One region of the Pantoea sp. SGAir0430 genome, then DNA from elsewhere that is predicted to be linked to it. Evidence: predicted binding sites of a transcription regulator. Region 1 holds the regulator's gene; each other region holds the start of a gene.

The links. Region 1 encodes sigma-54, which starts transcription at its own class of promoters, with help from an activator protein. Its sites were predicted from a motif close to GTTGGCACANNTTTCGCTNT; they were not measured.
Positions count from the first base shown of each region.
Region 2: a site for sigma-54 is predicted at 4,922-4,941, ahead of E7738_RS10135 (gamma-glutamyltransferase family protein). Genes of this name have one in related genera too.
Region 3: a site for sigma-54 is predicted at 1,814-1,833, ahead of glnK (P-II family nitrogen regulator). Genes of this name have one in related genera too.
Region 4: a site for sigma-54 is predicted at 1,449-1,468, ahead of glnA (glutamate--ammonia ligase). Genes of this name have one in related genera too.

Region 1 covers NZ_CP039427.1:2,438,720-2,446,304, forward strand. The annotation lists gene mlaF (phospholipid ABC transporter ATP-binding protein MlaF) at 1-59, opposite strand, end outside; gene E7738_RS11705 (calcium/sodium antiporter) at 287-1,270, shown strand; gene kdsD (arabinose-5-phosphate isomerase KdsD) at 1,283-2,263, shown strand; gene kdsC (3-deoxy-manno-octulosonate-8-phosphatase KdsC) at 2,277-2,843, shown strand; gene lptC (LPS export ABC transporter periplasmic protein LptC) at 2,840-3,412, shown strand; gene lptA (lipopolysaccharide ABC transporter substrate-binding protein LptA) at 3,387-3,941, shown strand; gene lptB (LPS export ABC transporter ATP-binding protein) at 3,947-4,672, shown strand; gene rpoN (RNA polymerase factor sigma-54) at 4,721-6,154, shown strand; gene hpf (ribosome hibernation promoting factor) at 6,176-6,463, shown strand; gene ptsN (PTS IIA-like nitrogen regulatory protein PtsN) at 6,630-7,112, shown strand; gene rapZ (RNase adapter RapZ) at 7,165-7,585, shown strand, end outside.
Region 2 covers NZ_CP039427.1:2,085,696-2,093,280, forward strand. The annotation lists gene E7738_RS10105 (pyridoxal-phosphate-dependent aminotransferase family protein) at 1-966, opposite strand, end outside; gene E7738_RS10110 (amino acid ABC transporter ATP-binding protein) at 988-1,719, opposite strand; gene E7738_RS10115 (amino acid ABC transporter permease) at 1,700-2,356, opposite strand; gene E7738_RS10120 (amino acid ABC transporter permease) at 2,353-3,021, opposite strand; gene E7738_RS10125 (transporter substrate-binding domain-containing protein) at 3,034-3,819, opposite strand; gene hpxU (MurR/RpiR family transcriptional regulator HpxU) at 4,014-4,853, opposite strand; gene E7738_RS10135 (gamma-glutamyltransferase family protein) at 5,046-6,632, shown strand; gene hpxX (oxalurate catabolism protein HpxX) at 6,644-6,829, shown strand; gene E7738_RS10145 (AtzE family amidohydrolase) at 6,826-7,585, shown strand, end outside.
Region 3 covers NZ_CP039427.1:1,920,908-1,928,492, reverse strand. The annotation lists gene E7738_RS09370 (SmdB family multidrug efflux ABC transporter permease/ATP-binding protein) at 1-1,627, shown strand, start outside; gene glnK (P-II family nitrogen regulator) at 1,887-2,225, shown strand; gene amtB (ammonium transporter AmtB) at 2,259-3,548, shown strand; gene tesB (acyl-CoA thioesterase II) at 3,621-4,484, opposite strand; gene E7738_RS09350 (YbaY family lipoprotein) at 4,688-5,245, shown strand; gene E7738_RS09345 (MGMT family protein) at 5,413-5,724, opposite strand; RNA gene ffs (signal recognition particle sRNA small type) at 5,901-5,997, shown strand; gene E7738_RS09335 (HHA domain-containing protein) at 6,126-6,344, opposite strand; gene tomB (Hha toxicity modulator TomB) at 6,369-6,746, opposite strand; gene E7738_RS09325 (hypothetical protein) at 6,892-7,245, opposite strand; gene E7738_RS09320 (metal ABC transporter ATP-binding protein) at 7,573-7,585, shown strand, end outside.
Region 4 covers NZ_CP039427.1:2,918,466-2,926,050, forward strand. The annotation lists gene typA (ribosome-dependent GTPase TypA) at 1-1,176, opposite strand, end outside; gene glnA (glutamate--ammonia ligase) at 1,617-3,026, shown strand; gene glnL (nitrogen regulation protein NR(II)) at 3,225-4,274, shown strand; gene glnG (nitrogen regulation protein NR(I)) at 4,282-5,691, shown strand; gene E7738_RS13855 (YshB family small membrane protein) at 5,798-5,923, shown strand; gene hemN (oxygen-independent coproporphyrinogen III oxidase) at 5,953-7,326, opposite strand; gene yihI (Der GTPase-activating protein YihI) at 7,564-7,585, opposite strand, start outside.

The DNA.
Region 1 (7,585 bases):
TTGCCGCGCGTAAAACTGACGCCACGAACCTCAACCAGATTCGTTTGCTGCTGGATCATCATTACCTCTTTAAACGGATCGGGCGTAATTAACGTGGTGGATGGTAGCCTGGTAAACCACAATGCACGATAGTTTTACAGAAACTTACCCGTCCGGTGTGGCGAAAACGGCCTTAAAATTTACTTTTGCCTCTCAGACAGTCAAAATCAGCGCCTGATTCCGCACGCGCACTGCTTTTACCTGTCGGACAAGGTTTGCCGGCACCGTTATCCATCAAGGATTTTTCATGTTCGTAGCCACTGCCCTGCTGTTTATCGGATTGATTTTACTGGCTTACGGAGCTGACCGCCTGGTGTTCAGCGCCGCGATCCTGTGTCGATCCCTTGGCATTCCCCCGTTGATCATTGGCATGACGGTGGTGAGCATTGGCACTTCACTGCCGGAACTGATCGTCTCGTTCTCTGCCGCGCAGCATGGTCAGATGGATTTAGCCGTGGGTACCGCGCTGGGCTCGAACATCACCAATATTCTGCTGATTCTGGGGGGCGCTGCGCTGCTGCACCCTTTAACCGTACACTCCAATCTGATTCGCCGCGAACTCCCTCTGCTGCTGCTGGTCTCACTGCTCAGCGGCATCATGCTGTTTGATAACCAGCTCAGCCGGCTGGATGGCGTGGCACTGCTGCTGCTGGCGCTGGGTTATCTGCTGGTGGCGATCCGCATCGCCCGGCGGGCCGAGCGCGATAATAATGACACCCTGACGCGTGAACAACTGGCGGAGCTGCCGCGCGACGAAAGCGGCAATACGGTGGCGTTTCTCTGGCTGGCGGTGGCGCTGATTATTCTGCCGATGTCGACGCGCATGGTGATCGACAACGCCACGGTGTTTGCGGATTACTTCGGCGTTAGCGAACTGGTGATGGGACTGACGCTGATTGCTGTCGGGACCAGCCTGCCGGAACTGGCCACGGTGCTGGCCGGCGCGCTGAAAGGCGAAGACGATATCGCCATCGGCAACCTGATTGGCGCCAATATCTTCAATCTGGCAATTGTACTGGGCCTGCCGGCGCTGGTGCATCCCGGCGCGATCGATGCACACGCCTTTGCACGGGATTACTGGATTATGCTGGGCGTCAGCGTGCTGTTCGCCCTGCTGTGCCTGCTGCGCAAGCGCCGCATCGGCCGCATAGCGGGCACGCTGCTGTTAGGTGGATTTATCGTGTGGGTGCTGTGGCTGTGGCTCAGCCCCACGCTTATCGCAAGCTATTAAGGATGACTGACCATGTCACATCAGCAACCGGATTTCGACTTCCAGCAGGCAGGTAAAGCGGTACTGCGCATTGAACGCGAAGGGCTGGAACAGCTCGACCAGTATATTAACGCCGACTTCAGCCGCGCCTGCGAAATGATCTTTGCCTGCCGTGGCAAAGTGGTGGTGATGGGCATGGGCAAATCCGGCCATATCGGCAAGAAGATGGCCGCCACCTTCGCCAGCACCGGCACGCCGGCGTTCTTCGTCCACCCGGGTGAAGCCAGCCACGGCGATCTCGGCATGGTCAGCACCAACGATGTGGTGATCGCCATCTCGAACAGCGGCGAGTCCGGCGAAATCCTCGCGCTGATCCCGGTGCTCAAACGGCAGAAAGTGCAGCTGATTTGCCTGACCAGCCGTCCGGAGAGCGCCATGGGCCGGGCTGCCGATGTGCATTTATGCGTGAAAGTGCCGCAGGAAGCCTGTCCGCTCGGGCTGGCACCGACCTCCAGCACCACCGCCACGCTGGTGATGGGCGATGCGCTGGCGGTGGCGCTGCTGGAGGCGCGCGGCTTCACGCAGGAAGATTTCGCGCTGTCGCACCCGGGCGGCGCGCTGGGGCGCAAACTGCTGCTGCACGTCAGCGACATTATGCACAGCGGCGATGAAATTCCCCACGTCACCCGTGACGCCTCGCTGCGCGACGCGCTGCTGGAAATTACGCGCAAAAACCTCGGCCTGACGGTGATTGTCGACGACCTGATGAAAATCGAAGGGATTTTCACGGACGGTGACCTGCGCCGCATCTTCGATATGGGCATCGATTTCCAGTCGGCGCGTATCCAGGATGTCATGACGCGCGGCGGGATTCGCGTGCGCCCCAACCTGCTGGCGGTGGACGCGCTTAATCTGATGCAAAACAAAAACATCACTGCGCTGCTGGTGGCCGATGACGATCGCCTACTCGGTGTGGTACATATGCATGACATGCTGCGCGCTGGCGTGGTCTGAACGGGAAACAACAATGAGTGCTGAAACCACGATGGTCGACACCTGCTACGGTCCGGTGAGCGCCGACGTGATGGCGCGGGCGGCCAACATCCGCCTGCTGATTTGCGATGTCGACGGCGTGATGTCCGACGGCCTGATTTACATGGGCAACAGCGGTGAAGAGCTAAAGGCCTTTAACGTGCGCGACGGTTACGGCGTGCGCTGCCTGCTGACCTCGGACATCGAAGTGGCTATTATTACCGGCCGTCGCGCTAAACTGCTGGAAGATCGCTGTAAAACGCTCGGCATTACGCATCTTTACCAGGGACAGTCGGATAAGCTTTTGGCCTGGCGCGAACTCCTGGATAAACTGTCACTATCGGCAGACCAGGTCGCGTATATTGGTGACGACCTGATCGACTGGCCGGTAATGGCACAGGCGGGTCTGAGCGTGGCCGTCGCCGATGCGCATCCGGTGTTACAGCCGCGCGCGCATTACGTGACGCGCATTGCTGGCGGTCGCGGTGCAGTACGTGAGCTATGCGACCTGATTTTGCTGGCGCAGAACAAATTTGAGGATGCCAAAGGGCAATCAGTATGAGTAAAAGCAGGCGTTGGATAACGCTGATTCTGGCGCTGATCGCCCTGGTGCTGATCGGCTGGAATCTTACCAACCAGGACGACAGCGCCACGCCGGTGGCGACCAACGATCAGGCGCCGACCTACACCAGCGCTAACTCCAGCACCGTGGTGTATAACCCGACGGGTGCGCTGGCCTATAAGCTGGTCTCGGATAAAGTGACCTACTTTTCGGCCGAAGAAGTGAGCTGGTTCGATAATCCGGTGATGACCACTTACGACGAAAACAAAGTGCCCACGTGGTCGGTTCGTGCTGACAAGGCAAAGCTGACGAAAGATCGTATGCTGTATCTTTATGGCCACGTTGAAGTACACACATTGACGCAGGATTCCCAGCTTGAGCGCATCATCACGGATAATGCTCAGGTTAATCTGGTCAGCCAGGATGTGACGTCTGACGATCAGGTCACCCTATTTGGCCGCAGTTTTAACTCCACTGGCATGAAGATGCGCGGCAACCTACGGACAAAGAATGCCGAGCTGCTTGAAAAGGTCAAAACCTCCTATGAAATTCAAAATGAACAAAAATAGCCTTAAGTTGCTGCTGGTGAGTGCGCTGCTGGCAACCAGCCTGCCGGCGCTGGCGTTAACGGGCGATTCGGACAAGCCGGTTAACATCGACTCGGTGAACCAGGCGCTCGATTTGCAGGGTAACGTCGCCACCTTTACCGGCAACGTGATCGTGACCCAGGGCACCATCAAAATTACCGCCGATAAAGTGGTGGTAACGCGTCCCGGCGGCGACAGCAACAAAACCATCGTCGATGCCTACGGCAATCCGGCCACCTTTTATCAGATGCAGGACAACGGCAAACCGGTGCAGGGTCACGCCGCCAAACTGCACTATGAGCTGGCCAACGATTTCGTCGAGCTGACCGGCAACGCCTTTATTGAGCAGCAGGACAGCAACATCAAAGGCGATCGCATCACCTATCTGGTGAAAGAGCAGAAAATGCAGGCCTACAGTCAGGGCCAGAGCAAGCGCGTCACCACCGTGCTGGTGCCGTCGCAGCTGCAGGATAAAAACGGTTCGTCTGCGAGCCCCAAAAAGAGTAACTGATCGCTATGGCCACATTAGTCGCTGAAAACCTGGCGAAAGCCTACAAAGGCCGTCGCGTAGTAGAAGATGTCAGCCTGCAGGTGAAATCCGGCGAGATTGTCGGCCTGCTGGGCCCCAACGGGGCCGGTAAAACCACCACCTTCTACATGGTGGTCGGCATCGTGCCGCGTGATGCCGGCCGCATCATCATTGATGAAGAAGATATCAGTATTCTGCCGCTGCATGCGCGCGCGCGCCGCGGCATCGGTTATCTGCCGCAGGAAGCGTCGATCTTTCGCCGTCTGAGCGTCTACGACAACCTGATGGCGGTACTGCAGGTGCGTGACGATCTGACGGAAGAGCAGCGTCAGGACCGCGCCAATGAGCTGATGGACGAGTTCCACATCGGCCATCTGCGCGACAGCATGGGCCAGGCGCTGTCGGGCGGTGAACGTCGCCGCGTCGAGATTGCCCGTGCGCTGGCCGCCAATCCAAAGTTTATCCTGCTGGATGAACCTTTTGCCGGCGTTGACCCCATCTCCGTTATCGATATCAAAAAGATCATCGAACACCTGCGTGACAGCGGCCTCGGCGTGCTGATCACCGACCACAACGTGCGTGAAACGCTCGCGGTGTGTGAGCGCGCATATATCGTCAGCCAGGGCCATCTGATTGCCCACGGCACGCCAGATGAAATTCTTGCAGATGAGCAGGTTAAGCGGGTTTATTTGGGCGAAGAGTTCAGACTCTGATAAGGTGTCGGCATACCCGACATTTGCTTAGGAAATTCTAGCCGGATTATGAAGCAAGGTTTGCAACTCAGGCTCAGCCAACAGCTGGCGATGACCCCCCAGTTGCAGCAGGCAATCCGCTTGCTGCAACTCTCTACGCTTGAACTCCAGCAGGAACTGCAACTGGCGCTGGAAAGCAATCCGCTGCTTGAACAAACCGATCTGCACGATGAAGTCGACGCCCGCGAGTTTCAGGAGAACGAGGCGTTAGATACCCGTGAGGCACTCGAACAGAAAGAGATGCCGGAAGAGCTGCCGCTCGATGCCACCTGGGACGAGATCTACACGGCCGGTACGCCCTCCGGCACCGGCACCGATTACCAGGACGACGAGCTGCCGGTGTATCAGGGTGAAACCACGCAGTCGCTGCAGGACTATCTGATGTGGCAGGTGGAACTGACGCCGTTCACCGACACCGACCGCGCCATCGCCACCTCCATCGTCGATGCCATCGACGATACCGGTTATCTCACTGTCAGCTTACAGGACATTTGTGACAGTATTGGTGACGAAGAGCTGACGCTGGAAGAGGTGGAAGCGGTGCTGAAGCGCGTACAGCGTTTCGATCCGGTGGGCGTCGGCGCACGCGATCTGCGTGACTGCCTGCTGGTGCAGCTGTCGCAGTATCCGGCCGATATGCCGATGCTGAACGAAGCACGGCTGATCGTCAGCGAGCACCTCGACCTGCTGGCTAACCACGATTTCCGCAGCCTGATGCGCGTGACGCGGCTGAAAGAAGAGGTGCTGAAGGAAGCGATGCTGCTGATTCAGTCGCTCGATCCGCGCCCCGGGCAGTCCATCAATACCAGCGAGCCCGAGTATGTGATTCCCGATGTGCTGGTGCGCAAGACTGGCACGCGCTGGACGGTGGAGCTGAACGCTGACAGCCTGCCGCGCCTGAAGATTAATCAGCATTACGCCGCGATGGGCGGTTCTGCGCGTAATGACAGTGACAGTCAGTTTATTCGCAGCAACTTACAGGAAGCCCGCTGGCTGATTAAGAGCCTGGAGAGCCGCAACGACACGCTGCTGAAAGTGACGCGCTGTATTGTCGAACAGCAGCAGGCGTTTTTTGAACAGGGTGAAGAGTATATGCGTCCGATGGTGCTGGCGGATATCGCCCAGGCCGTGGATATGCATGAATCCACCATTTCCCGCGTCACCACGCAAAAGTATTTGCACAGCCCGCGTGGCATTTTTGAACTGAAGTATTTTTTCTCCAGTCACGTCAGCACCGAAGGCGGTGGCGAAGCCTCGTCGACGGCGATCCGTGCACTGGTGAAAAAATTAATCTCCGCGGAAAATCCCGCAAAACCCTTGAGCGACAGCAAACTGACCTCCATGTTATCTGAACAGGGCATCATGGTGGCGCGACGTACGGTTGCTAAGTATCGCGAGTCTTTATCTATACCGCCATCAAACCAGCGCAAGCAGCTGGTTTGACCGAAACAAGAAGGAAGACCTATGCAGCTAAACCTTACCGGACTGAATGTTGAGATAACCGACCCACTGCGCGAATTTGTAAATAACAAATTTGCCAAACTGGAACACTATTTTGATCGTATCAATCAGGTTTATATTGTTCTGAAAGTGGAGAAGGTGACGCAGATTGCGGAAGCAACCCTGCACGTCAACGGCGGGGAGCTGCACGCCACATCGGAAGCGGAAGACATGTACGCGGCCATCGACGGGTTAATTGACAAGCTGGCCCGTCAGCTGACCAAACACAAAGACAAACTGAAAAAACACTAACCTTCACGCTTGCAGAGTGCTGACGGGTTCAGCACTCAGAGGAGAAATGGGGCGGGTCACCGCCCCGTTTTGTCATCTGCGCAAGCGCCTGCAGTCACCTGCCCTGCCCGTTCGCGGTGTCCCGGTACGTGCCTTACGGCTATGTGAACACGCAAGTGAAACGATGATGAACAACGATCTGACACTGGAATTGAGCGCGGTCCTTTCGCTGGACTGCACCCGCAGCGGCGTACACTGCCAGAGTAAAAAGCGCGCGCTGGAAATTATCAGCGAGCTGGCCGCTAAGCAGCTCAATCTGCCGCACCAGACGCTTTTTGAAGCCATCCTGACCCGTGAACGCATGGGCAGTACCGGCATTGGCAACGGCATCGCCATCCCGCACGGCAAGCTGGAGGAGGATACGCTGCGCGCCGTTGGCGTGTTTATCAGCCTCGACCAGCCTATCGCCTTTGACGCCGTCGACAACCAGCCGGTTGACCTGCTGTTTGCCCTGCTGGTGCCCGCAGACCAGTGCAAAACCCATCTGCACACCCTGTCGCTGGTGGCGAAACGCCTGGCGGATAAAACCGTCTGCCGCCGTTTGCGCGCGGCACAGAGCGATGAAGAGCTCTACGCCATCATTACAGAAGCTCAGGAAGATCACGCTTAAGCGACAGACACTTTTACCGGCCTGCGTGCCGGTTTAACACGGGAGAAATGTGATGGTGCTGATGATCGTTAGCGGTCGGTCAGGCTCAGGAAAATCAGTCGCGCTGCGCGCCCTTGAGGATATGGGCTTCTACTGTGTCGATAACCTGCCGGTGGTGCTGCTGCCGGAGCTGGCGAACACCTTAACCGAGCGCAATATCTCAGCGGCGGTTAGCATTGACGTGCGCAACATGCCGGAATCACCGGAGGTGTTTGAGCAGGCACTGAACAATCTGCCGGAAGCGTTCTCGCCACAGCTGCTGTTTCTGGACGCCGATCGCAATACGCTGATCCGCCGCTACAGCGACACGCGCCGCCTGCATCCGCTCTCCAGCAAAAATCTGTCGCTGGAAAGCGCCATTGATGAGGAGAACGATCTGCTGGAGCCGCTGCGCTCGCGTGCGGATCTGATCATCGATACCTCAGAGATGTCGG
Region 2 (7,585 bases), 350 kb from region 1:
ATTCATCTTGTGTCTGAGATCGCCAAAGGTTTCCAGCCCCATGCCCTGAATGCCTTTCAGCAGCGCATCACCGTGCAGCTTGTGACGCGCAATGCCGTTATCCAGCCCTTCCTGCAGGATCAGACGGGCACATTCGCGTGCGCCAAACAGCGCCGAGGTGGCTTCGGTATGATGGTTGAGCCGCTCCGGCCCCCAGTAATCCATGATCATGCCGAGATCGAAGTAGTTGGAGTAGATCATCTCGTCGACGCCATCCTGATGTGCGTCGGTACGGATGCCCTGCTCCACGCACTTACGCTGACGGATCACCGCTTCCATTTGCGGGCTCAGGGTGATCGGCGAGGTGCCGGACGGACCACCGAGGCATTTCTGCATCCCGGCAGAGACCGCATCCAGCCCCCAGGCATCGGTTTCCAGCGGGTTGCCGCCCAGCGATGCGGTGGCATCGGTGTACAACAGCACGCCGTACTGGCGACAAATGGCACCGAGCTGCTCCAGCGGTTGCAGCATGGTGGTTGAGGTATCGCCCTGCACCGTCAGCAGCAGGCGCGGTTTGACTTTTTTGATCGCATCTTCGATCTGATCCGGGGTAAATACCTCGCCCCACGGCACCTCGATGGTATGGACTTCCGCGCGGCAGCGACGGGCGATTTCGCACAGCAGATGGCCGAAGCGGCCGAACACCGGCACCAGCACTTTATCGCCCGGACGAATCGCCGACAGCAGGATGGCTTCGATACCGGCGCGTGAGGTGCCATCAATCAGCAGGGTCCAGCGGTTTTCAGTGCGGAATACGCCACGATACAGCGCCATCACCTCGTTCATATAGTGCGTCATCGCCGGATCGTACTGCCCAAGCAGCTGGCTCGACATGGCGCGCAGCACGCGCGGGTCGGCGTTGATCGGGCCCGGTCCCATCAGCAGACGCTGTGGCGGATTGATTTGCGAGAACTGGCTGATATCCATGAGGGGTTCCTTATTGTTCGGTTACAGACGCACGGTCGAAATAAACTGCTTCAGCTCGGCGGTTTGTGGGTTTGCAAACAGCGTTTTGCTGTCACCCTGCTCCCACACGCGTCCCTGATGCATAAACACCACGCGGTCGCCCACGTCGCGGGCGAAGTTCATTTCATGGGTGACGAGAATCAGCGTCATGCCTTCGGCGGCCAGCTGCTCCAGCACTTTCAGTACTTCACCCACCAGCTCCGGATCGAGCGCCGAGGTGATTTCGTCACAGAGTAAAACTTTTGGCTGCATCGCCAGTGCACGGGCAATCGCCACGCGCTGCTGCTGACCGCCCGACAGGTTGGCCGGGTAGTAATTGAGGCGTTCGCCGAGCCCGACTTTTTCCAGCATCTGCGTAGCCAGCGTGCGGCACTCCGCCTCGCTCTTTTTCAGCACGCGGCGCGGTGCCAGCATCACGTTTTCCAGCGCGGTCATGTGCGGAAACAGGTTAAAGTTCTGAAACACCATGCCCACCGAGCGGCTGATTTCACGCGCCTGCGATTCACGATCGGTAATCGTCATGCCGCCCAGTTTAATGCTGCCTTCCTGATAGCCTTCCAGCCCGTTCATGCAGCGCAGCAATGTACTTTTACCGGAGCCGCTGCGGCCAATGATGGAGATCACTTCGCCGTTGTCGATATCCAGATCGACCCCTTTCAGTACGTGGTTATCACCGTAGTACTTCTGGACCTGATTAATGGTGATGAGCGGCATTGAATTTTTTCTCCAGGTACTGGCTGTAACGCGACAGCGGATAACACATCAGGAAGTAACCGAGCGCCACCAGGCCAAACACCTTGAAGGGCTGATACGTCACATTGTTGAGAATGGTGCCGGCTTTGGTCAGCTCGACAAAGCCGATAATCGACGCCAGCGCGGTGCCCTTGATCACCTGCACGGCAAAGCCAACGGTCGGCGCGATGGCGATGCGGATAGCCTGCGGTGCCACCACGCGATACAGCGTCTGGCCAAAGTTCAGGCCGAGGCAGCGCGACGCTTCCCACTGCCCTTTTGGCAGCGCGCGAATGCTGCCGTACCAGATATCCAGTAAAAACGCGCTGGTATACAGCGTCAGCGCCAGCGACGCTGCGGTCCAGGGCGCGACATCGATGCCGAACAGGCCAACGCCGAAGAAGGCCAGAAACAGCTGCATCAGCAGCGGCGTGCCCTGAAACAGCTCGGTATAACAGCGAATCAGGCGGGTGAGCCAGCGACGCTGCAGCAGACGCAGAAACAGCAGCGGCAGTGTCACCAGCGTGCCGCCGAAAAAGGCCACCAGCGACAGCAAAATCGTCCAGCGCGCCGCCAGCAGCAGGTTGCGCAGGATGTCCCAGTCAGTAAACGTTGTCATGCCGGCTGCGCTCCAAACCATTTGCGACCCAGCGCCAGCAGCAGCTGACGCATGGCAATCGACAACGCCAGATAGATCAGCGTGGTCACCAGATAAACTTCAAAACTCAAAAAGGTGCGCGACTGAATCAGGTTGGCGGCAAACGTCAGCTCTTCATACGAGACCTGCGACACCACCGACGAGCCGAGCATCACAATGATGCACTGGCTGACCAGCGCCGGATAAATGCGCTGCAGCGAGGGCGGCAGCACCACGCGGATGAAGGTTTGCGTGCGGCTCAGCCCGAGCACGCGCCCCGCTTCCCACTGCCCGCGCGGCGTGACCTGGATACCGGCACGGATGATTTCAGTGCTATAGGCGCCAAGGTTAATCAGCATCGCCAGCAGCGCCGCTTCACCGGCCGTCAGTTTCAGCCCGAGATTAGGCAGACCAAACACGATAAAAAACAGCTGTACCACAAACGGCGTGTTGCGAATCAGCTCGACGTAGATGCCCCACAGGCGGCTGGCCCAGCCCGGTTTGCCGCTGCGCAGCGCCGCGCCGAGAATACCCAGTCCGACACCGCCCACCGTTGCCAGCACCGTAAGCTGCACCGTGACCCACAGTCCGGCCAGCAGCTCTGGCCAGTGCGGCCAGAGATCTGCAAAGTTAAGTTGCCCAATCATTGGCCGTTCCTGTTATGCGCCGAGGTTGGCAGGCAGCGGCGCTTTCAGCCACTCTTCCGACAGCTTGTTCAGCGTGCCGTCTTTAATACCCTGCTCAATCAGTGCGTTCACTTTCTCTTTCAGCGCTGGCTCATTCTTTTTCAGGCCGATAAAGCACGGTGAATCTTTCAGCATAAACTGCGGCACCGGGGCTTTTTCCGCGTTCTGGCGCGCAATCGCCGCGACCACCAGGTTACCGGTAGCGACATACTGCACCTGACCGGAGAGATAGGCGGACAGCGTGGTGTTGTTATCTTCGTAGCGCTTCACCTGAGCATCTTTCGGAGCAACATCACTCAGTACCATGTCCTCTACCGCACCGCGCGTCACGCCAATCGATTTACCGCTCAGCGCCGCCGCATCTTTCAGCGTCTCGCCTTTCGGGCCGAACACGCCGAGGAAGAACGGTGCGTAGGCGCGGCTGAAGTCGATCACTTTTTCGCGCTCGGCGTTTTTGCCCATGCTGGAGATCACCAGGTCGACCTTGTCGGTCTGCAGATACGGCACGCGGTTGGCGCTGGTCACCGGCACCAGCTGCAACTTCAGTTTCATCTGCTTCGCGAGGTATTTCGCCATGTCGATGTCATAGCCCTGCGGCTGCAGATCGGTACCAACCGAGCCAAACGGCGGGAAGTCCTGCGGCACCGCCACGCGAATCACGCCACGCTTCTGGATATCCTGCAGCTGATCGGCCATGGCGCTGCCTGCCTGCGCCAGCAGCAATGCTGCTCCTGCTACTGCCAGTAATACTTTGTTCATTATGCACCCCGGTGAGTTAATGGTGAAACAAAAGATTCTTGGTAAATTGATTTGCAACTAATGTGCCAACCACAACGGGCAGCAAACGCAGCGGCTAAGCGGAGGATTTAAGGCGGTTGTGGGCGCATCATAACGGGGATCACCCCGTTAGCAGACGCGATCAAAAAAGGTGCAAAGCACCAAAACGGTGCCCTTTAGCGGTGTTCCAGCTCGTCAAGCTGCTGGTAAAGATCGGCAATCTGATGGATGCGCTGACGCCCCTGCGACAGCATTTCGTGCAGTAGCGCGTTGGCCAGCAGGTTGATCAGGCTCATTGCCGAGGCGTAGCTGTCAAAGGCGGAAACGCTGTCGAGCGGTGCGCACAGCTGCCAGCGCGCCAGGGTGAGAATGCCCTGCGCCTGCGGTTCGCACAGCACCAGTACCGGGATGCCGCTCTGCTGCAGCTGCTGCATCAGTGGACGAATGATGCGTGGCCGGCGGCGAAACGCCATTACCACCACCACATCTTCCGGCGTCATGTCCACCAGCTCTTCGCCCAGCGTCTGGCCTGGCTGCGGCAACACCTGCACCTGAGCGCGCGCCTGCAGTAGCTGCTGACGCAGGTGCAGCGCCACCGGATAAGCGTTGCGCATCCCAATGATAAACACCCGCCGTGCGGCACCCAGCGCAGCAATCACCTCGCTAAACTGCCGGGCGTCAATGCTGTTGACCCACTGCGTCAGGTTCGCCATCTCCTGCTTGTAATGACGCGACAACAGCGTGTTGCCCTGCACCGCGTCGCGGTTATCGGTCAGCGGCATTCCGCTCTGGCGCAGGGTGCGCAGTTCGTCACGCATGTCTTTGTATTTTTCATAGCCGAGGCGTTTGAACAGCCGGCTTACCGTGGCCTTTGATACGCCGCTAAGCCGCGCCAGCTCAGCGCTGTTATAGCTAATCAGATCATCAAAATGGTCAAACACAAAGTCAGCAATGCGCTGCTCCTGCGGCGACAGTTGCGGATAGTGACTGCGAAGGCGTTCATCGAGCTGTTTCATCATCGGTCCTGTAACTTTCGTTTCATCACAAGCTAGCATAAATCGATCCAGGCTGGCGTAACACCAAAACTGGAACGGCTCTTGCTTTACCATTGGTACAGACTGGTAGCGGCGCAATTTGTTGCGCTTGTTTTCCCTATCCAGCGCGATAAACCGCGCCGCTACAAAAGAATAATCCGGGAACAGTTCACTATGATTCAGAGCAATATGGCCCCGATGGGCATGGCGGTGACGCCGCATCACCTTGCCAGTGAAAGCGCACTGGCGGTACTGCGTGAAGGCGGCAACGCGCTGGAAGCGATGGTGGCGGCCGCGGCGACCATCGCGGTGGTCTATCCGCACATGAATGGCCTTGGCGGCGACGGCTTCTGGCTGGTGGTGCCACCCAGCGGTGATCCGGTTGCCATCGATGCCAGCGGTGCTGCCGGCTCGCTGGCGCACCCCGACTTCTACCACGGCGAAAGCCATATCCCGCATCGCGGCCCTAAAGCGGCACTGACGGTCGCCGGCACCGTCAGCGGCTGGCAGGAAGCGCTGACGCTGGCGCAGGAGCTGGGCGCAACGCCGCTGCCGCTGAGCCGTTTGCTGCGCGATGCGATTCGCTATGCGGCCGATGGCATTCCGGTCACCGCCTCCCAGGCGGCAGCGACGGCGGCAAAACAGCATGAGCTGCAACATCAGCCCGGTTTTGCTGCCACCTTTCTGCCTGATGGCGCACCGCCCGCCGCCGGCAGTCGTTTTACCCAGCCGGCACTGGCACAGACGCTGAGCGTGCTGAGCGAGCAAGGGCTGGAGAGCTTTTATCGCGGTGAGCTGGCGCACCATCTGGCACGCGAAATGGGCGCGCTCGGCATGCCGATTACGCTGGACGATTTACACCGGCAGCGCGCCCGGCGCTGCACGCCGCTGCACCTCGCGCACAGCGAAGGCGATATCTGGAACATGACGCCGCCAACGCAGGGGCTGGTATCGCTGGCGATCCTCGGGATCACCGATCGTCTGGCGATGACCGACGCCAGTGAAGCGCAGACAGTGCACCGCATCGTTGAAGCCACTAAACAGGCCTTTGCCCTGCGCGATCAACACATCACCGATCCGCGTCACATGGCGATTGATGTGCAGTCGCTGCTGAATGCCGATCATCTCGGCACGCTGGCCGCGCAGGTGCAGGACGATCGCGCCGCGCCCTGGGGCACCGGACGCGGACCGGGCGATACCGTGTGGATGGGAGTGATGGACAGCAGCGGCCTGGCGGTCTCCTTTATCCAGAGCATTTACCACGAATTTGGCAGCGGCGTCGTGCTGCCCGGCACCGGTATTACCTGGCAAAACCGTGGCGCGGCGTTCAGCCTGCAGCCGGATCACCTGCTGACGCTGGCACCGGGCAAACAGCCGTTCCATACGCTCAATCCAGCGGCTGCACGCCTGAAAGATGGCCGCACGCTGGTGTACGGCTCGATGGGCGGTGATGGCCAGCCGCAAACCCAGGCGGCGATCTTTACCCGCTATGTCATTCAGGGCCAGCCGCTGCAGCAGGCGGTCAGCGCACCGCGCTGGCTGCTTGGCCGCACCTGGGGACAATCCTCAGACTCCCTCAAGCTGGAGGCGCGCATCGCGCCTGAAACCGTGCAGCAGCTGCGCGCGCTCGGTCATGAGGTCGAACTGCTGGCTGAATACAGTGAAGTGGTGGGCCACGCCGGCGCCATCGTCAGACACAACAATGGCATGCTGGAAGGCGCGTTTGATCCGCGCAGCAACGGCAGCGCTGCCGGCTTTTAACGGAGACAATCATGAATGCACAACCGGACTGGGCGGCCTATATCGCCCAAATGGAACAGATTCTGGCGCTGGAGCTGGACGACACGCGCCGCGCCGAGCTGCTGACGCAGTTTAACCGTATCGCCGCAATGGCGCAGCCGCTGATGGCGCTGCCGCTGGACGATCGCCTGGAAGTGGCGGGAGTATTTCATCCATGACGCTGGCAGCCTTATCGATTAGCCAGCTGCAGCAGGCACTGGCGCAGGGCGATCTCAGCGCGCGCGACATCGCACAGCAGACGCTGGCCGCCATTGAACAGCATAACCCGGCCATCAACGCCTGGACCGCCGTCACCGCGCAGCGCATGCTGCGGGAAGCCGATCGGCTGAATCAACAGCGTCAGCGCGGCGAGCCGCTGCCGGCGCTGGCTGGCATTCCCTATGCGGTAAAAAACCTGTTTGACGTCGCCGGTCACAGCACGCTTGCCGGCGCCAGCCTGTTCAGCGAGCGGCCGGTGGCGCAGCAGGATGCGTGGGCGGTCTCTAAGCTGCAGCAGAGCGGCGCACTGCTCTCCGGCATGCTGAATATGGATGCCTACGCTTACGGCTTTACCACCGAGAACACCCATTATGGTGCCACCCGCAACCCGCGCGATCTGTCACGCGTGGCCGGCGGCTCGTCCGGCGGTTCCGCAGCGGCCGTCGCCGCCGGGCTGGTGCATTTTTCACTCGGCACCGACACCAACGGCTCGATTCGCGTGCCTGCTTCGCTGTGCGGCATTTTCGGCCTGAAACCCACCTTTGGTCGTCTGTCGCGCAGCGGCAGCCATCCGTTTGTCGCCAGCCTCGACCACATCGGTCCGTTTGCCCGCTCGGTGGAAGATTTGAGTCTGGTCTACGATGCGCTGCAGGGCGGCGACGCCAGCGATGCGTTTCAGGCGGCGCGGCCTGCGGAACCGGTCAGTGACAGGCTCT
Region 3 (7,585 bases), 520 kb from region 1:
CGATAACCTGGTGGCCAAACACCAGATGCCGTGGGGCATCGTGGCCGGGCTGCTGGTGGGTTTTGTGCTGCTACAGCTGCTGGCAGCGGGTCTGCACTATTTCCAGGCGCTGCTGTTTAACCGCGCGGCGATTGGCGTTGTGCAGCAGCTGCGTGTCGACGTGATGAATGCGGCGCTGCGCCAGCCGCTCAGTGCCTTCGATACCCAGCCGGTGGGACAGATTATTTCGCGCGTCACCAACGACACCGAAGTGATCAAAGATCTTTACGTCACGGTGGTGGCCACTGTGCTGCGCAGCGCTGCGCTGATTGGCGCGATGCTGGTGGCGATGTTTGCACTCGACTGGCGTATGGCGCTGGTGGCGCTGGTGATTTTCCCGCTGGTTTTAACGGTGATGCTGATCTATCAGCGCTACAGCACGCCGATTGCGCGCCGCGTACGTAGCTATCTGGCCGAGATCAATAATGGTTTTAACGAAGTGATTAACGGCATGAGTGTGATCCAGCAGTTTCGCCAGCAGGCGCGCTTCGGCGAGCGCATGGGCGAAGCCAGCCGTTCACACTATCTGGCGCGGATGGAGACGCTGCGGCTGGACGGCTTTTTGCTGCGTCCGCTGCTCAGCCTGTTTTCTGCACTGATATTGTGCGGTCTGCTGATGTTGTTCAGCTTTGCCACGCCGGGCGTGTTTGAGGTTGGCGTGCTTTACGCCTTTATCACTTATCTTGGCCGCCTTAACGAGCCACTGATCGAACTCACCACGCAGCAGTCAATGCTGCAGCAGGCGGTGGTGTCGGGCGAGCGTATTTTTGAACTGATGGATGCGGCGCAGCAGGGCTACGGCAGTGACGCTCAGCCGCTGGCTTCCGGGCGTATCACCCTGCGCGATGTCAGCTTTGCCTACCGCGACAACCGCGACGTGCTCAGCCATATCAACCTCGAAGTGCCGGCGCGCGGCTTCGTGGCACTGGTCGGCCACACCGGCAGCGGCAAAAGCACCTTAGCCAATCTGCTGATGGGCTACTATCCGGTGACGCGTGGCAGCATTGAGCTGGATGGCCGCCCGCTGCGCCAGCTGACGCACGATGCGCTGCGCGGCAGCGTGGCGATGGTGCAACAGGATCCGGTGGTACTGGCCGATACGCTATTGGCCAACGTGCGCCTGGGACGCGATATCAGCGAAGAGGACGTGTGGCGTGCGCTGGAGAAGGTGCAGCTGGCACCGCTGGCCCGCGCGATGCGCGACGGTATTCATACCCGGCTCGGTGAGCAGGGGAACACGCTGTCGGTCGGGCAGAAGCAGCTGCTGGCGCTGGCGCGCGTGCTGGTGTCGCTGCCGCAGATTCTGATCCTCGATGAGGCCACTGCCAATATCGACTCAGGCACCGAGCAGGCGATTCAGCAGGCGCTGCGCACGCTGCGCCAGCACAGCACGCTGGTGGTGATTGCTCACCGTCTTTCCACCATCACCGAAGCGGATCAGATTCTGGTGCTGCACCGTGGTCAGGTGGTCGAACGCGGTACGCACACCGAACTGCTGGCGCAGCAGGGCCGTTACTGGCAGATGTACCAGCTGCAGCAGGCTGGCGATGAACTCGCGGCGGGCATACCCGCAACAGCAGAAGGGTGATTTGCACCTTTTTTGCGCAGATTTATCGGAATGTTCTGTATTGATGCACTCCTTTGAGGCCGCAAGCACCAAAGGAGTGCAGCAAAGCCCCACCTTTCTGTTTTTCCGAATGAAAACCTTGCCCGTTACGCCATATCGGAGCGCGATACTCTGCGCCCGGCAGCCTTAGCGCCCACTTTTGCCATTTGTGGCACAGCCTTTGCTTAACTCTCTGCGTGTCCGCGAAGACTCACCTATTTTTATATCCGGAGGGGAACGTATGAAGCTGGTTACCGTGGTAATCAAACCATTTAAGCTGGAGGACGTGCGTGAAGCCTTATCCTCCATTGGCATTCAGGGCCTGACCGTGACCGAAGTGAAAGGCTTCGGTCGTCAGAAAGGCCATGCAGAACTGTACCGCGGTGCCGAGTACAGCGTTAACTTCCTGCCAAAAGTAAAAATCGATATTGCGATTGCGGACGATCAGCTGGATGAAGTGGTGGATGTGATCAGCAAAGCCGCGTACACCGGCAAAATTGGCGACGGCAAAATTTTCGTCGCGGAACTGCAGCGCGTGATTCGTATTCGTACCGGCGAGACCGACGAAGCAGCACTGTAACTGGGGCTCTGAATTGTGATGGGATGGAAAGAAATGAATAAAGTAATGACTAAGTTGGGCCTCACCAGCCTGGCGCTGTTACCGTCTCTTGCGATGGCAGCTGCGCCTGCCGTAGCGGATAAAGCCGATAACGCGTTTATGATGATTTGTACCGCGCTGGTACTGTTCATGACAATTCCCGGCATTGCCCTGTTTTACGGCGGCCTGATTCGCGGCAAAAACGTGCTGTCGATGCTGACTCAGGTCGCGGTGACGTTCGCGTTAGTATGCGTACTGTGGATCGTCTACGGCTACTCGCTGGCGTTCAGCGAAGGCAATGCCTTCTTCGGTAACTTCCAGTGGGCAATGCTGAAAAATATCGAGCTGAAAGCGGTGATGGGCAGCTTCTATCAGTACATTCACGTGGCGTTCCAGGCTTCCTTCGCCTGTATCACCGTGGGGCTGATTGTTGGTTCGCTGGCTGAGCGTATTCGCTTCTCTGCGGTACTGATTTTCGTGCTGGTGTGGCTGACGCTGGCCTATCTGCCTATCGCACATATGGTGTGGGCTGGCGGCTTCCTGGCACAGGATGGCGCGCTGGACTTCGCTGGCGGTACCGTGGTGCACATCAACGCCGCCGTTGCCGGTCTGGTTGGTGCTTACCTGGTAGGCAAGCGTGCTGGCTTCGGTAAAGAAGCGTTCAAACCGCATAACCTGCCGATGGTGTTTACCGGTACCGCGATTCTGTACGTTGGCTGGTTCGGCTTCAACGCCGGCTCTGCGTCTTCCGCGAACGAAATCGCGGCGCTGGCCTTCCTGAATACCGTGGTGGCCACTGCGGGTGCCGTGCTGTCGTGGGTGTTCGGTGAGTGGGCGCTGCGCGGTAAGCCTTCACTGCTGGGTGCGTCTTCTGGCTTCATCGCCGGTCTGGTTGCCATCACGCCAGCCTGTGGTTATGTCGGCGTCGGCGGCGCACTGATTATCGGTCTGGCCGGTGGCCTGGCAGGTATCTGGGGTGTGACCACGCTGAAGAAATGGCTGCGCGTTGATGACCCGTGTGATGTGTTCGGTGTGCACGGCGTGTGCGGTATCCTCGGCTGTATCCTGACCGGCGTGTTTGCCTCCTCTTCACTGGGCGGCGTAGGCTACGCGGAAGGCGTGACCATGGGCCATCAGGTTTGGGTGCAGCTGTTCAGCTGTGGCCTGACCATCGTCTGGTCTGGCGTAGTAGCCTTCGTGGGCTTCAAGCTGGCAGATATGATTGTTGGCCTGCGCGTACCGGAAGAACAGGAACGTGAAGGTCTGGATGTGAACAGCCACGGCGAGAACGCTTACAACCAGTAAGTGCCGGCTGGCAGAAGAGCAGTGCGCTATAACTATAATGATGAGAAAGGGGCGAGATAATCGCCCCTTTTTTTATGCTTCGCGCTGACGCATCACCCCTTCCTGCACCGTCGTCGCCACCAGCGTGCCGTCCTGGCTGAAGAACTCACCGCGCACGAAGCCGCGCGCGCCGGACGCTGAAGTGCTTACCACGCTGTACAGGAGCCACTCCGAGAGATCGAATGGACGGTGGAACCACATGGAGTGGTCAATCGTCGCCACCTGCATATCCGGCTCAAGGAAGCCTTTGCCATGCGGCTGCAGCGCGACCGGCAGAAAGTTGAGATCGGAAGCGTAGCCCAGCAGATATTGGTGAATGCGGCGATCGTCCGGCAGCTGGCCATTGGCACGCACCCAGACCTGGCGCAGCGGCTCATCAACGTGGCCTTTCAGCGGATTGTGGATCTGCACCGGACGGATATCCAGCGGGCGCTCGGCGAGGAATTTTTCTTTCAGCTTGAGCGGCAGGTGCGCAGCCAGTCGGTGGGCGAGATCCTGCTCGGAGGGCAGGTTATCGGGTCCCGGCACCTGCGGCATGCTGTTCTGATGCTCGAAGCCATTTTCCGGTGCCTGAAAGGAGGCGGTCATGTAGAAGATCGGCTGACCGTTTTGTACGGCGCTGACGCGGCGGGCGCTGAAGCTTTTGCCGTCGCGCAGGGTTTCCACATCGTAAATAATGGCTTTCTGGCTGTCGCCCGGGCGCAGAAAGTAGCTGTGGAAGGAGTGAATGATACGGGCTTCCGGCACGGTTTGTTTTGCCGCATACAGCGCCTGTCCCACCACCTGGCCGCCAAACACCTGGCGCAGGCCGAGATCTTCACTCTGGCCGCGAAACAGGCCCTCTTCCAGTTTTTCCAGATTCAATAAATTAAGCAGGTTGTGCAGTGCCTGGCTCATAACGGATTCCTCAGTGATGCCAATGGCGTCAGTGTGAAAGATCCGACCAGTTTGCGCAACGCTTTTACCCGGTTTTCAGCAGGATGGCGGGGCTTCAGGCGCAAAGGGGATTTTTGTGCCAGAATTAACAGCAATCGGCGGTGGAAAACCCAGCCAATAAATTTACCGCCGACAATCATAGTGTTCATAAGGAGACGACATCGATGAAACTCTGGCATGTAATTAGCGGTATGACACTGGCGGTGGCAATCACAGGCTGTGCCGATCACAGTAAACCCGTGCCGACGCCAACTTTAGGCGCCAGCGTGGCCGGGCAGCCGTCGGCGATTGCCCAGCCGAACGTAAGCGGTTCCGTCTATATTCGCCAGCGTATTGCGCTGCCGCCGGATGCGGTGCTGACCGTGACGCTGGCCGATGCGTCACTGGCGGACGCGCCGTCCAAAGTGCTGTCACAGCGTGTGGTTCGCACCGAGGGCAAACAGGCACCGTTCCAGTTTGTGCTGCCCTTTAACCCGGCCGATATCCAGCCGAACGCGCGCATTTTGCTGAGCGCAGCGATCACCATCGACGGCAAGCTGGCGTTTATCACCGATACGGTGAAACCGGTGATTAATCAGGGTGGAACGAAAGCGGAACTGCTGCTGGTACCGGTGACCAATATGGCGATGCCAACCCAGCCGGGCGCTGCTACCACGGTGCCTTCGACGTCGCCAACCCAGGTTACGCCGTCAGCCTCCGTGCCGGCACCAACCAGTCTGTAAGTTGAAACGGGAGACAGCGCGTTACGGCAGCTGCGCCAGAATGGCACTGCAGAAAGTAAAGGCGCTGTCTCGTCCCTGATCGCTCGGCACACGCCATCCCTGGCGTGTGACGCTTTACTTTCTGCAGTGCCATTCCCGCGCCTTAAAGGGAGTGCGGCCTGTCAGCATTAATACTCCCAGCGATACTTCGCCAGTTCAATTTCTCCCGCATCACTCACTTCAATACCTTCGGCTTCCAGTGCATCGCGCTGACGAAAAAGATCATCGCCCTGCAGCGAAATACGACCATGACGATTAATCACGCGGAACCACGGCAGTTTGCTGCCTGGCGGCAGGCGCCGCAGCACGCCGCCCACCTGACGTGCGGCACGCGGTGAACCGGCCAGCAGCGCGACATCGCCGTAGGTCGTCACTTTACCGGCAGGAATAGCGGCAACAATTTGCCAGACGCGCTCGGAAAAATTGCTCTGTTCACTCACTGACGCACCTCGTCTGCGGGAAAAGCGCCACTTTAGCATGCGATTGCGGCTATCAGCAGGGTTTTGCCGCCGGCCTGTTCAAGAAACCAACGGTTGCCCGGCCTGCGCTTGCAATTGCCAGGGGCTTCCCCGATAATGCCAGCGCTCTCAACATGAGAGCTCGTCAATGGGGGCCCTGTTGGTTCTCCCGCAACGCTAACTTGTGAACTCGGTCAGGTCCGGAAGGAAGCAGCCGCAGCAGGCGACGCGTGTGCCGGGATGTAGCTGGCAGGGCCTCCACCATTTCTGCCCATGCAAAATCCCTGCGCGCAATGCGGCACAGCACCGTATTGGCACTCCTTTGCCTGCCTGTCATCCGTGGAAATAAAGGTGAGTAACGAAGCGACCTGCGGGGAGAAAACTTAGCGGACGTACTTCCAGACAGATCCGGGCACTTTGTCATAGAGCTTGTTCATGGTCAGCTCGGCCAGACGGTGATCGGCTGCGGAGTAGAATACCGCTAACTCATCATCGGGTAATTCATACTTGTTCTTTTCAATCACCCGTTCAAGGGTGTCAATTGAGCGACAACGACGCAGTCGCATCAAATAGTCTGTTTTGGTTAAGGCTGGGTTGCTCATAAATAAACCGGTCTCACTCTGATGCTAAAAGGAATGGCTGGGTTGCTGGAGATAAGCGCACTCTTCGGCAAACAGATTAAATAAGCGTTTTGCTGAACGTTGCCACCGTTGAAGATCCTGGGTATTGATTCCATAGCTGCTAAACAGCATAAAGGTATCATCAAGATATTCATCGATTTGCGTAATCAGCGCTTCATCTTCAACATGCTTAATTTTGTAATTCATCGTGAAAGAGGCGATATGCTCAATCAAATCGTTGAGCTGTAAATTGCCTGGCGAAGTGGGATCATTAACCCAGCCGTGATGGCTGTCGGTTAGCGTCGCCATACTTTCGTCAAACAGGTTCTCACACAGAAATTTAAGCTGGGCAATATCATGCCGTTTCGGTGAGTATTCGTCCATCTTTTTCCCCTCCATAGCGAGCACAGTTACCGCGACGCGGCGAGATTTGGAAAAGCTACCAGGGAGCGATCACGAATAAAAAGAATTCAGCGACCTTTTAAATATAATCCACAATCATTAGTTTTGCTCACCCAATTACTAAATATTACAATTCGTCGCACGGTGACGGGCGGGTATTGTCTATCACCTCAAACACCAGTGCGCCGGGCGTTGTCTGGAACATAACTTCTTCACGTTGGGTAAAGGTTTCATTTAAATCAAGGCAGGGATTAAATAAATCCCACGTGAAATCGTAAAGCATTTTAAATCGTTTTTGGCCGATGGGCTGAATGGAAATAATGGTAAAACTGTCCGGAACTAATTGCGCGTTTTGAGAATACCACTGTAAATCGCCGGCAAGGTCCTGGGCTATTTTGAGAATATTCCCCTGGATAATCTGGCGTAACTTGCCGCAATCATCCTCATTCACATCAATATCACTATGAATAATAGACTGCATTCTGCATCCCGTAAAAAGCAAGGAGAGTTCTATCATTGGCTTTCAGCCCGGACATTGCAAGCCATTGGTAAACAGAAAGGGCGATTGCTGCGATGGGCGCTGGCTTGATGGCACAAATCGCCCATGCGTATCGCCGCTGATCAATTTTTGAAACACTTTCGTCCGCGCGTCGCGATGATGCCATCAGGTAGTATATTGTTATGTTATAACATTTTTGTTGCCTATCATGAATCACAGTGGATTACTTCTCTCGCTCGGCGGGCGCCTGCTGGTAGCGCTACTGCTGAGTGGCCTGCTGGCTCTAGCCATCGTCTGGGGCCTGCACCAATGATGCGTTTTC
Region 4 (7,585 bases), 480 kb from region 1:
GAATTCACGGTAGATAACTTTCGGACGGGATACCGCCAGCTCGTAGCCTTCACGACGCATATTCTCGATCAGAACTGACAGGTGCAGCTCACCACGACCGGATACGCGGAATGCATCAGCATCTTCAGTTTCTTCTACGCGCAGCGCTACGTTGTGCACCAGCTCTTTGTTCAGACGCTCAAGGATCTGACGCGACGTCACAAACTTACCTTCTTTACCACAGAACGGTGAGGTGTTGACGTTGAAGAACATGGTTACGGTTGGCTCATCCACGCTCAGCGCTGGCAGCGCTTCCACATTCTGCGTGTCGCAGATGGTGTCGGAGATGTTCAGCTCGCCCAGACCGGTGATAGCGATGATGTCGCCCGCTTCAGCCAGATCGGATTCAATACGCTCCAGACCCAGATGGCCCAGCACTTTACCGACTTTCGCGTTACGGGTTTTCCCTTCGCTGTCGATTACAGTAACCTGCTGGTTTGGCTTCACTTTACCGCGCTTGATGCGGCCGATACCGATTACGCCGAGGTAGTTGTTGTAGTCCAGCTGCGAGATCTGCATCTGCAGTGGGGCTTCAACTTCAACCTGCGGTGGAGAAACGTGGTCGACGATGGCCTGATACAGCGGGGTCATGTCGTCAGCCATGTCGGTGTGATCCAGACCGGCGATACCATTCAGCGCAGACGCATAAATGATCGGGAAATCGAGCTGCTCGTCAGTCGCGTCGAGGTTGACGAACAGGTCAAATACCTGGTCCACAACCCAGTCCGGACGCGCGCCAGGACGGTCAACTTTGTTGATGACTACAATCGGCTTCAAACCGTGGGCAAAGGCTTTCTTGGTTACGAAGCGGGTTTGCGGCATAGGGCCATCCATCGCGTCTACAACCAGCAGCACCGAATCCACCATGGACATGACGCGCTCAACTTCACCACCGAAGTCGGCGTGTCCCGGGGTATCAACGATGTTGATACGGTAGTCGTTCCATTTGATGGCGGTGTTTTTCGCGAGGATGGTAATCCCACGCTCTTTCTCCAAATCGTTGGAGTCCATTACGCGCTCAGTCGCTTCGGTACGGGCATCAAAAGTACCGGACTGTTGCAGCAGTTTGTCAACCAGGGTGGTCTTACCATGGTCAACGTGCGCGATGATGGCGATGTTACGCAAATTTTCGATCACAGCTTTGCCTCAGGCATTATAGAAATAACGCGGTATTGTACACGGATTAAGCGAAAGACTGAACATGATCACAGTTTTCGCCGAAAGATTCTCGCAGTGCGCGTTTTTAGCACCAATAACGGTGCATTAAGCTGCACTTTGATGGCGCTTTGCACCATTTAAGTGCTTACCCCTAAACTGACGGCACTATTTTGGTGCATTCCATCCACGCTGGTGCAGCCGTCGTCTCACCGCAGGGCGCATCACAGCGCCATTTTCACCATTGTAATAAAGTTGGCACAGAATTCGCTTTATATCTTTTAAGCGAAAACGACAGTTGCACAACGGTTGAAGAGCTTGCCGAGATCTTGGTCAGGGGTGGTCAGTAGTCGTGACACATTCCCGGCAACAGAAGTTCTCTCACCACGACGACAAAATGACCATTTCCAGGAGAGTTGAGTATGTCCGCTGAACACGTTCTCTCGATGATGAACGAGCACGAAGTTAAGTTTGTTGACCTGCGTTTTACCGATACCAAAGGTAAAGAACAGCACGTTACTATCCCTGCTCACCAGGTTAACGCTGACTTCTTCGAAGAAGGCAAAATGTTCGATGGCTCTTCCATCGGCGGCTGGAAAGGCATTAACGAATCAGACATGGTGCTGATGCCGGATGCAACAACTGCCGTGATGGATCCGTTCTTCGAAGATCCAACGCTCATCATCCGCTGTGACATTCTCGAGCCAGGCACGCTGCAGGGCTACGATCGCGATCCACGCTCCATTGCCAAGCGCGCAGAAGAGTTCCTGCGTTCTTCCGGCATCGCCGACACCGTACTGTTCGGACCTGAGCCAGAGTTCTTCCTGTTTGACGACATCCGTTTCGGCTCTTCAACTTCCGGCTCACACGTGGCTATCGACGACATCGAAGCAGCCTGGAACACCGGTAAAGAGTACGAAGGCGGTAACAAAGGTCACCGTCCAGGTCTGAAAGGCGGCTACTTCCCGGTGCCACCGGTTGATTCATCACAGGACATCCGTTCTGCCATGTGTCTGACCATGGAGCAGATGGGTCTGGTGGTAGAAGCGCATCACCACGAAGTGGCTACAGCTGGTCAGAACGAAGTGGCTACCCGCTTCAACACCATGACCAAGAAAGCTGACGAAATTCAGATCTACAAATATGTTGTGCACAACGTCGCGCACGCCTACGGCAAAACGGCTACCTTTATGCCGAAGCCAATGTTTGGCGACAACGGTTCCGGTATGCACTGCCACATGTCACTGTCTAAAGGCGGCGTAAACCTGTTCTCTGGCGACAAATACGGCGGCCTGTCTGAAACTGCCCTGTTCTACATCGGCGGTATCATCAAGCACGCAAAAGCCATCAACGCCCTGGCTAACCCGACCACCAACTCATACAAGCGTCTGGTCCCAGGCTACGAAGCACCGGTCATGCTGGCTTACTCAGCGCGTAACCGTTCTGCCTCTATCCGTATCCCGGTGGTGGCCAGCCCGAAAGCACGTCGTATCGAAGCGCGCTTCCCGGATCCAGCGGCTAACCCATACCTGGCGTTCACCGCACTGCTGATGGCCGGCCTCGACGGCGTGATCAACAAGATCCACCCTGGCGATGCGATGGACAAAAATCTGTACGACCTGCCGCCGGAAGAAGAAGCTGAGATTCCAAAAGTGGCCGGTTCACTGGAAGAAGCGCTGAATGCACTGAACGAAGACCGCGAGTTCCTGACCCGTGGCGGCGTGTTCACCGACGACGCTATCGATGCTTACATCGAACTGCGTAAAGCTGACAACGACCGCGTACGCATGACGCCGCACCCGGTTGAGTTCGAACTGTACTACAGCGTTTAATCCTTAAAAGATTCGCGCAGATGCATCGTAGCCGCCAACGCCGCGACGGTGCTAATCCTGGCGCTGAAGATTTTTTGTTGCCGTGGAAACTTTAGCCCATCTCCGGATGGGCTTTTTTCACCGCGAATTCATCGTTCGACGGATAGATTTGCGTCCCCAAAGGCTATAATGCACTAATTTAGTGCAGAGGAACGCTGTATGGCAACTGGCACGCTGCCCGACGCGGGGCAGATTCTCAACTCCCTGATCAACAGTATTTTGCTGGTCGATAACGATCTGGTTATCCACTACGCCAACCCGGCGGCCCAGCAATTACTGGCGCAAAGCTCACGAAAATTGTTCGGCACGCCCTTACCGGAACTTACCGGCTATTTTTCGCTGAACATTGAGGTAATGAGCGAGAGTTTAGGGGCAGGCCAGGGCTTTACCGATAGCGAAGTCACGTTAGTGGTGGATGGCCGCGCGCACATTATGTCGCTCACGGCACAGCGTCTACCCGACGGATTTATTCTGCTGGAAATGGCGCCGATGGATAATCAGCGCCGTCTCAGCCAGGAGCAGATTCAGCACGCTCAGCAGGTTGCCGCGCGCGATCTGGTACGCGGCCTGGCGCACGAAATTAAAAACCCGCTCGGCGGATTGCGCGGCGCGGCGCAGCTGTTATCGCGCGCCCTGCCCGATCCGGCGCTGAATGAATATACCAAAGTGATTATTGAACAGGCCGACCGGCTGCGTAACCTGGTCGACCGCCTGCTGGGTCCGCAGCAGCCCGGACTGCACGTGACCCAGAGCATTCATCAGGTGGCTGAACGTGTGGTTAACCTGGTGTCGATGGAGCTGCCGGAAAACGTCTCGCTGGTGCGTGATTATGACCCCAGCCTGCCGGAGCTGCCGCACGACCCGGACCAGATTGAGCAGGTGCTGCTCAACGTGGTGCGTAACGCGCTGCAGGCGCTGGGCGAAGCGGGCGGCACCATTGTCATCCGCACCCGTACCGCGTTTCAGCTGACGTTACACGGCACGCGTTACCGGCTGGTGGCGCGTATCGACATTGAAGATGATGGCCCGGGCATTCCGGCCCAGCTGCAGGATACGCTGTTCTATCCGATGGTCAGCGGACGCGAAGGCGGCACCGGTTTAGGTCTCTCTATCGCCCGCAGCCTGATTGATCAGCATTCGGGAAAAATTGAATTTAACAGTTGGCCAGGCCACACCGAATTCTCGGTTTACCTGCCTATTCGCCAGTGAGGTTTCTATGCAACGAGGGATAGTCTGGATCGTCGATGACGATAGCTCCATCCGCTGGGTGCTTGAACGTGCGCTCACTGGAGCCGGTTTAAGCTGCGCGACCTTTGACAGCGGCAACGAGGTGCTGGATGCGCTCTCGACCAAAACCCCGGACGTATTATTGTCGGATATTCGTATGCCAGGCATGGATGGTCTGGCGCTGCTGAAGCAGATCAAACAGCGTCATCCGATGCTGCCGGTCATCATTATGACCGCGCATTCGGACCTCGACGCGGCGGTCAGCGCTTACCAGCAGGGCGCGTTTGATTACCTGCCAAAGCCGTTTGATATTGATGAAGCGGTCGCGCTGGTAGAGCGCGCCATCAGTCACTATCAGGAGCAGCAGCAGCCGCGCAATCAGCCGGTAAGCGGCCCGACCACCGACATTATCGGCGAAGCGCCGGCGATGCAGGATGTCTTCCGCATCATCGGCCGTCTGTCGCGTTCGTCGATCAGCGTGCTGATCAACGGCGAGTCCGGTACCGGTAAAGAGCTGGTAGCGCATGCGCTGCATCGCCACAGCCCGCGCGCCAAATCCCCGTTTATCGCGCTGAATATGGCGGCGATCCCGAAGGATTTGATCGAATCAGAGCTGTTTGGTCACGAGAAAGGCGCGTTTACCGGCGCGAACCAGATTCGTCAGGGCCGCTTTGAGCAGGCCGATGGCGGCACGCTGTTTCTCGACGAAATCGGCGATATGCCGCTTGATGTACAGACGCGCCTGCTGCGCGTGCTGGCCGATGGCCAGTTCTATCGTGTTGGCGGCTATGCGCCGGTCAAAGTGGATGTGCGCATCATCGCCGCTACCCACCAGAATCTGGAGCTGCGCGTGCAGGAGGGCAAATTCCGTGAGGACCTGTTCCATCGCCTCAACGTGATTCGCGTGCATCTGCCGCCGCTGCGTGAACGTCGCGAGGATATCCCGCGTCTGGCGCGGTACTTCCTGCAGGTCGCAGCGCGTGAGCTGGGCGTAGAAGCGAAAATTCTGCATCCGGAGACTGAAGCCGCGCTGACGCGACTGCACTGGTCGGGTAACGTGCGCCAGCTGGAGAACACCTGCCGCTGGCTGACGGTGATGGCCGCGGGCCAGGAAGTGCTGATTCAGGATCTGCCGCCGGAGCTGTTTGAGTCGAGTACGCCGGAAAATCCGGTGCAGTCGCTGCCGGACAGCTGGGCAACGCTGCTGGCGCAGTGGGCAGACCGCGCGCTGCGTTCCGGTCATCAAAACCTGCTGTCAGAAGCACAGCCGGAGATGGAGCGTACGCTGCTGACCACTGCGCTGCGTCATACGCAGGGCCACAAGCAGGAAGCGGCACGTTTACTGGGCTGGGGCCGCAATACGCTCACGCGTAAACTGAAAGAACTGGGCATGGAATAACGCGGAAAAGTGTAAAAGGGTTATTTATTGCACATTTTCTGCGCGTAACATCTGTACAGACCGGTGCCGTTCAGTATCATACGGGCGGCAATCGGGAGAGGCTAACATGTTGCAATCTGTCATCCAGCTGATCGCGCATAACGTGGCGGCAATCGGTAATGCTGTGACTCACTCACCGCAAACCGCGCTGGCCGCCGTGGTCTGCGCCATCAGCGTCAGTCTGTTCAGTTAACATAAAGGGAGCGCTGGCTCCCTTTATGCTTAAATTACCCGCGAAAATTGCTGCATCCGTGCTTTCTGCCGCAGATAGCGGTCAAAGCACATGCAGATGTTGCGAATCAGCAGACGGCCAATGCCGGTAACCTGCAGCCGGCGCTCACCGATCTCAAGCAAGCCGTCCGCCACCAGCGGCGCCAGCAGCGCTAAGTCCTCAGCAAAATAGCGTTCAAACACCACCGGCCACCGGGCTTCGATGTCGGCAAAATCCAGCGCAAAGTTACAGATCAGCGCTTTAATCACATCCCGCCGCAGACAATCATCCTCGCTCAGGTTTAAACCGCGCCATAGCGCATGGCCCTGCTGCTCAACACTGGCATACCAGGCTTTTAACTCTTTCTGATTCTGCGCATAGCTGTCGCCCAGCATGCTGATGGCCGAAACGCCCAGCCCGAGCAGTTCGGTTTCGCCCTGCGTGGTATAACCCTGGAAATTGCGATGCAGTACGCCGGCGCGCTGCGCCACCGCCAGTTCATCATCCGGTTTGGCAAAATGGTCCATGCCAATAAACTGGTAACCCGCACCGGTCAGCGTCGCGATGGTTTGCTGCAGGATTTGCAGCTTCTGCGCCGCCGTCGGCAGCTCCTCATCTTTGATTTTGCGCTGAGCGGCAAACAGCGCAGGCATGTGCGCATAGTTGAAGACGCTGAGGCGATCCGGATTGAGCGCAATCACCCGCTGCAGCGTAAAGGCAAAGCTCTCTGGCGTCTGTAGCGGCAGGCCGTAGATTAAATCCAGACTGACTGAGCGGAATCCCTGCGCGCGGGCACGCTGCACCAGGGCGAAAATGGTCTCTTCATCCTGAACGCGGTTGACCCGCTCCTGCACCGCCTTGTTGAAATCCTGCACGCCCATGCTCAGACGATTGAAGCCCTCTGCGCGCAGATGATCGATCATCTCCAGCTCAATTTCACGCGGATCGACTTCGATCGACATCTCAACATCGTCAGCGATGTCGAAATGGCTGCGCAGCAGCGCCACCAGCCGGCTGACCTGCTGCTGATTAAGGAAGGTAGGCGTGCCGCCGCCCCAGTGCAGCTGCGTAACGCGACGGCCGGCAAACAGAGGAGCGCGCTGACGAATCTCCTGCGCCAGAACCTCCAGATAGCGATCGGCCTTGTGCAGCTGGCGCGTCACGATTTTATTGCAGCCGCAGAAGTAACACAGACGATGGCAGAACGGGATATGCACATACAGCGACAGCGCGCGCTCGGGATAGCGCTCAACCGCGCGCTGAAAATCGCTCGCGCCAAAGCTTTCACTGAATTCCAGCGCGGTGGGATAGGAGGTGTAACGCGGACCGGCGTAATTGTATTTTTCGATGAGCCGCTGATCCCACTCAATCTGCTGCGATGACATGCTCACTCCTTACGGTGACGTCGTCTGAGGGCGGGTCGCGTGGCAGAAGAGGAGACGAAGCGCTGGGCGGAACGCCGCCGTAAGCGCGATTTCAGCCGCGACAGGCGGCGTAGTTTAAACAATAACCACAGCAGATAACACGTCAGCAGCAGCGCTAAAATTGATCCAGGCCAAAACATAGGTGAATACCTGTTTAGCGCGGCATGCGCAAAGCCGCATGCCGATCAAAAATGGCGGTTAGTGGCCCTTAAGCAGGCGC